3 regions of the Natronincola ferrireducens genome follow, and region 1 is predicted to be linked to each of the others. Evidence: predicted binding sites of a transcription regulator. Region 1 holds the regulator's gene; each other region holds the start of a gene.
The links. The regulator HrcA, encoded in region 1, represses chaperone genes, less so after heat shock. The targets are predictions, from matches to a motif close to TTAGCACTCNNNNNNNNNGAGTGCTAA.
Positions count from the first base shown of each region.

Region 2: the regulator HrcA is predicted to act here: its motif matches at 1,368-1,394, upstream of htpG (molecular chaperone HtpG).
Region 3: the regulator HrcA is predicted to act here: its motif matches at 1,414-1,440, upstream of groES (co-chaperone GroES).

Region 1 is NZ_FNFP01000002.1:20,576-22,857, reverse strand. It holds gene grpE (nucleotide exchange factor GrpE) at 1-481, opposite strand, end outside; gene hrcA (heat-inducible transcriptional repressor HrcA) at 565-1,593, opposite strand; gene hemW (radical SAM family heme chaperone HemW) at 1,703-2,282, opposite strand, start outside.
Region 2 is NZ_FNFP01000001.1:851,525-853,806, forward strand. It holds gene BLS22_RS03845 (HutD family protein) at 1-122, shown strand, start outside; gene BLS22_RS03850 (cupin domain-containing protein) at 109-414, shown strand; gene BLS22_RS03855 (phosphoribosylaminoimidazolesuccinocarboxamide synthase) at 639-1,328, shown strand; gene htpG (molecular chaperone HtpG) at 1,507-2,282, shown strand, end outside.
Region 3 is NZ_FNFP01000001.1:383,683-385,964, reverse strand. It holds gene groL (chaperonin GroEL) at 1-1,007, opposite strand, end outside; gene groES (co-chaperone GroES) at 1,064-1,348, opposite strand; gene BLS22_RS01735 (DUF554 domain-containing protein) at 1,615-2,282, opposite strand, start outside.

The DNA.
Region 1 (2,282 bases):
CATGATGTAGATTCATATCAAAAGGTTTGTTCAAGGCATCAATTTCTTCTATACCATGTTTTTTTAGGGTATCTATCATCTGTTTCTGCACCAGCTCAATTCCTTCATATAAACCATTACCTTTATTTTCTTCCCCTTGGGAAGCCAAAGCTCTTTCAAGGTTATCTATAATATTCAATAGATCTGCTGCTAGCTTTTCGTTGGCATAAAGGTAGATATCACTCTTTTCCTTTTCAACCCTTTTTTTATAATTATTAAAATCTGCTTGGAGTCTAACCATTCTATCATAGTACTCTTTGCCTTCAGCTTCTTTTTCCTCTAGCCTTTTCTTCAACGTCTCTACACCTTCTTCAGTTCTTTGATTTTCCATTTCTTCTTGTAGGGCCTCTTTATTGCTATGTATTTCCTCCCTATTTTCTTCCTTATCATTTATTGCTTCTTCTGTTAAGGATGTATCTATTCTATCTTTTTCTTCTGTCATTTTGCTTCACCTACCCCATCTATTTATTCTTAAAGACAAAGATAGAGTGCAAAATGCTAAAGCACTTCGCACCAGTATTTTTATTAATATCTTGTTCTTAACAATTCATTAATATACTGACTAATTTGGTTCAAAGTACCAACTACATTGGAATAATCCATTCTAGTGGGTCCAATAACACTTAATCTTCCTACAATATTACCATTGACTTTATAGGTAGCCGTCACAAGACTGCATTCCTTGGCTTCTTGATAGTTATTTTCACTGCCTATAGATACAGTAATGCCGTCTTCTCTTGAGGATGAAATAATGTTGCTAATGGTCTCCTTTTGCTCTAGCATGCTTAAAAAGGATTTTGCTTTTAAGACATCATTAAATTCAGGAAAATTAAAGATATTGGTTGTGCCGCTTAGAAAGAGCTCAGCATCCTCGATACCCTCTAGTACACTAAAAATTTTAGGAACTACTGCATGAATGATATTGTTAAATTCAAAAAGTTCTTTTTTTAGCTCCTGCAACATCTTACCTTCCATATCTTTTATCGTCATTCCTTGAAGCTTTTTGTTCAAAAGATTGGATACCTTTTCTAGTCGGTGGTATTCTATCCCCTCAGCCATGGTGATTAATGGATTTTTAATAATCCCTGTATCTGTTACCATAACAGCTATAATATTTTCAGTGTCAATTGGCACCAGCTGGATATGCTTTATTTTATTTTCTCTAATTTGTGGTGTTAGTACTAAAGATGTATAATTGGTAAACTGAGAAATGATTTTAGAGCTGTACTGCAATAACTGCTCCGCTTCCCCAAATTGTCTCAACAAATTGTTTTTAATGTTTTTTCTTTGCAAATCAGCAATCATTTTAATTTCCATGAGATTATCTACATAAAGTCGATATCCCTTATCAGAAGGAATTCTCCCTGCAGATGTATGGGGCTGCGTCAGGTACCCCAGTTCCTCTAAGTCTGACATTTCATTTCTAATAGTAGCAGGACTTACACCTAAATCATACTTTTTTGACAAACTCCTAGAGCCTACTGGTTCTGCCGTTTGTATATAATCACGAATGATGGCCTGCAATATCTTTATCTTTCTATCGTTTAATTCCATCACATTCACCTCAGATTATTAGCACTCTGTTCTGTTGAGTGCTAACGTTTCTGATTTTAAAATATCACTTCAATGTATTTTTGTCAAGACTTTTTAAAAAAAATATGAATTATAATAACATTTCTTGGAAAACGATATTGGCTAAATCTATACCTTTACTGGTTAACTTTATATTGTTACTATCGTATTCTATTAATTGCTTTTCTTTTAATTTTTTAAATATTTCCCCATATATATCAAAGGGGGATTGATTAAATCTTTTTTGAAATTCTTTAGTAGATATACCCTCCATCATTCTTAACCCCAAGAACATCGTTTCACTGATTTCATCCTTAAGAGAAAGATCGTTCTTCTCTCCTATAGGTTTTTTACCTTCCATTATGGCCTCCATATAATCTTCAATCTTCGGATGATTATTGAACCTTTGTTGATTAAGGTAGGAGTGGGCTGCTGCCCCCAAGCCTAGATATTGTTGATTTTTCCAATAGGTGATATTATGTCTACATTGATGGTTAGGTTTTGCAAAGTTGGATATTTCATAATGAATATATCCCTTCTCCTTCAAGTATTGAATCCCTTTATGGTACATATTTATTTCAATATCTTCTTTAGGCTTTTGTATTTTTCCCTCCTCCGTCCATTGATAGAAGGGGGTATCCTCTTCTATAATAAGGCTGTAGGCTGAGATA
Region 2 (2,282 bases), on a different contig from region 1:
TTCTTATGATTATTGAAGGAGAACTCCTGCTACAACATCAAGGCCATCATAAAAGTATTTTAAAACCATTTGACCAAGATAGATTTAGCGGAAGCTGGACAACGAAAAGTGTTGGATTTTAATTTAATGATGGGTGAGGGCTGTGAAGGTGAATTGGAGGCTATACACCTTGAAGGAAATCAATCCAATAGTATGTCCTTCCATAGCAGAGAGGAATTTTCACAAAATGTTGAAGCTATCTATTGTGTAAAGGGACAAGTAAAATTAAAAATTTCAATAGATAATAGTATGATCTTGGATGAAGGAGATATTATTTTAATAACAAAGAAAGGGAATTTCAGTGACCTGCAACTAGAGATGTATAACCTAAAGGATGAAAAAGCCCACCTAATTAGAACGAGTATCCACTACTAAAGAAGAAAGAAAATGATTTATAGAAAATTGCTATATACTAAAATAATATAACCCTATAAGGAAAATTAATAGCTATGGAAAAAACAGGGCAGGCTCAAGTCATTTACAGTAAATAAAGGGTGGACTATAGAAAAAACCTATAGGTAACCCACCTACAAGGTTGAAAACTTGAGTCAATGATGTATAATATGATTAAAAATTATAACCCAAAGGAGCTAGATGAAATGAAGCTAATTTATCAGGGAAAAACAAAGGATATATATGCTTTGGAGGATGGAAACTATTTACTTAGATTTAAGGATGATGTTACGGGAGAAAATGGTGTATTTGATCCAGGAGCCAATACCGTCGGTCTAACGATTGAAGGTGCTGGTAAGGCCGGTCTTAGATTAACAAAATTCTTTTTTGAAATCCTAAAAGAAAAAGGAATACCTACCCATTATGTTGATGCAAACGTTGAAGAGGCAACTATGACGGTGAAAACAGCAACGGTGTTTGGCAAGGGGATGGAGGTAATCTGTCGCTATAGGGCAGTAGGAAGCTTTTTACGCCGTTATGGTATGTATGTAGAAGAAGGACAGTCATTAGATAGATTTGTGGAGGTTACCCTTAAGGATGATGAACGGCAGGACCCCCCTATTACTGAGGATGGGCTGGACATGCTGGGTATATTGTCAAAGGAAGAGTACAAAACATTAAAAGCCCTTACCCAAAGGATAGGAGATATAGTAAAGGAAGAATTAGCTAAAAAATCTATTGAGTTATATGATATTAAGTTTGAGTTTGGGCGCTTGAAGGAAAACAACGAAATTGTTTTAATCGATGAAATTTCTGGAGGAAACATGAGGGCCTATAAGGATGGTCAATATATTGAGCCATTAAAGCTAGAAAAATTAGTGATGGAAGGGGAGTAAAAACTATTTATTAAAGTTATAAAGTTAAAAATTTAAAAATTAGCACTCTATCACAGGGAGTGCTAATTTTTCTATTGACTGTAAATTCATATAATTGTATGATAGATTTGTACAAAGGATGATAGTCCTTTAAATTTTTAAATATCTACATAATATTAAATCATTAAGGAGGGTATTTATGAGTAAAGAAAAAGGAAATTTGTCGATCCACAGTGAGAATATTTTTCCTATTATTAAAAAGTGGCTGTATTCAGATCATGATATCTTCATTAGAGAGTTAATTTCCAATGCTTGTGATGCTATTACCAAGCTAAAAAGATTAAATAGTCTAGGAGAGGCCGACTTAGATGGCAAAACAGATTTTCAGGTGAAGGTTATCCTAGATAAAACAGCAAGAACCTTAAAGTTCATCGATAATGGTATTGGTATGACGGAGGAGGAAGTAAAGAAATATATTAATCAGATTGCTTTTTCCGGGGCGGAAGATTTTCTTAAGACCTATAAGGATAAGGGAGATGCCGACCAAATTATCGGTCATTTTGGTCTTGGTTTTTATTCTGCCTTTATGGTGGCAGACATTGTAGAAATCGATACTTTATCCTATAAAAACGAGGCTGGGGCCGTTAAATGGTGTTGTGATGGTGGTATAGAGTTTGAGATGGAGGATAGTAATAGAAGGGAAAGAGGTACAGAGATTACCCTTCACCTAGGACAGCAGGGAGAAACCTTCTTAAATGAATATACTGTGAAATCCACCATAGAAAAATACTGTTCCTTTATGCCCTACCCCATTTATTTTGACATAGCCGATAAAGAGCCAGAAAAGGATGGGGAAGGCAATATCATTATTACTGAACCTAAAGCTTTAAATGACACATTACCACTATATACAAAACAGCCAAATAGTTGTACAGATGAAGAGTACAAGGAATTTTACCAAAAAACCTTTAAGGA
Region 3 (2,282 bases), on a different contig from region 1:
TCGCCACTGCCTTCTACAATAGTTGTATTTTCTTTGTCTACCTTTACAGTTCTAGCAGTTCCTAACATATCAAGGGTGACAGATTTTAGTTCATAACCTAACTCTTCAGAGATAACAGTCCCACCTGTTAAGATAGCGATGTCTTCCAGCATAGCTTTTCTTCTATCACCAAAACCAGGAGCTTTTACAGCTACACACTCAAAGGTACCCCTTAATTTATTGACAACCAATGTAGCTAGAGCTTCACCTTCAACATCTTCAGCAATAATTAATAATTTTTTCCCTTGTTGTACAATTTGCTCTAATACTGGTAGGATTTCTTGTATGTTAGAGATCTTCTTATCTGTAATTAAAACATATGGCTCATTTAATACAGCTTCCATTTTTTCTGTATCTGTTACCATATAGGGAGATAAATAGCCTCTATCAAATTGCATACCCTCCACTACATCTAAAGTAGTACCCATGGACTTAGATTCCTCTACAGTAATAACCCCATCTTTTCCTACTCTCTCCATAGCATCAGCGATTAAGCTTCCAATTTCTTCATCACCAGCGGAAATAGCTCCTACCTGTGCAACAGCTTCTTTACTTTCTACTGATTTAGAAATATTCTTCAATTCTTCTACTGCTACATTCACAGCCTTTTCAATACCTTTTTTAAGAATCATTGGATTTGCTCCAGCTGCTACGTTTTTAATACCTTCTCTAATAATAGCTTGAGCCAATAGAGTAGCTGTTGTTGTACCGTCTCCAGCCACATCGTTGGTCTTAGTAGCAACTTCCTTTACTAATTGAGCACCCATATTTTCATAGGCATCCTCTAATTCAATTTCTCTAGCTATAGTAACGCCATCATTTGTAATTAATGGAGAACCAAACTTTTTATCAATAACAACATTTCTTCCCTTAGGTCCTAATGTCACCTTTACAGTGTCTGCAAGCTTATTTACACCTGCTTCTAAAGCACGTCTAGCATTTTCACTGAATTTAATTTCCTTTGCCATTTTAATACCCTCCTTGACCGATTTAATTTCTCAATTATTTATGTATTATCTTGGGTTTATTCAACAATTGCCAAAATATCGTTTTGTCTTAAAATTGTGTACTCTTCACCATCAAACTTCACTTCTGTTCCTGCATATTTTGAGAAGATTACCTTATCTCCTACTTTTACTTCCATTGTAATCTCCTTACCATCTACTACTCCCCCTGGCCCTACAGCAACAACTTCAGCCATTTGAGGTTGCTCTTTTGCACTACCTGGTAGTAAGATACCACTTTTTGTTGTTTCTTCAGCTTCCACCTTCTTAATAACAACTCTGTCACCTAATGGTTTAATGTTCATAATTTAACCTCCTTAACAATATTGTTTTATTTTTATTTTTTCAAAATTTCTTGCCTGTCATTTTGTTAGCACTCATCATTAGAGAGTGCTAACTACATTTATAATATTATATAAAAGAATTTTACCAAGCAAACTCCACCATTTGCTATTATAACCAATTACACTTAATTATTACCATTTATCTAGCTATTTTATTATTTTTCATTATTTTCCTTAAAATTTCAAAAGCTATGGAATAATCCATAGCTCCTTGTAGTAAAAATCCATTAAAATAGATTTTGAATAACAGCAGTAACAGTTAAAAAAACCGGCTCTAGTAGTTGATAGAATATGGGTAAGAATACTGCTGGCAACATATTGGCAACGGAAACCCGTTTGATTTCTAATATATTAAAGGATATACCTACAATAAGAAGCCCTCCTACCGCCGACATCTCCTGTACTACACTTTCCACCAAAAGATATTTTACAGCTCCTGCTGTAAGTGTAATAAGTCCTTGATAAACAAAAACAGCTGCAGCTGAAAATATAACACCAATGCCTAAACTTGAAGCAAAAATAACGGAAGAAATCCCATCTAATAGTGATTTAGCGTAGAGGGTTTCATGATTTCCAGTTAACCCACTTTCTAGAGCACCTACAATTGCCATCGCCCCTACACAATAAATTAAGCTTGCAGTTACAAATCCTTTGGCAACAGAGCCCTCTCCCTTACCAGTTCTGTTTTCAATCCAAATTCCTAAGTTGTCCAATTTATCCGATACCTTCAACTTTTCCCCTATAATGCTTCCTAATACAATGCTAGTAATTACAACTAAAATATTTTCACTTTTAAAGGCTCCCATTAATCCAATTGCTAAAATACTTAGACCTAGCCCTTGCATAATGGTAACCTTATATCTATCTGGAATACCTTTTCTTAAGAGTAAACCTA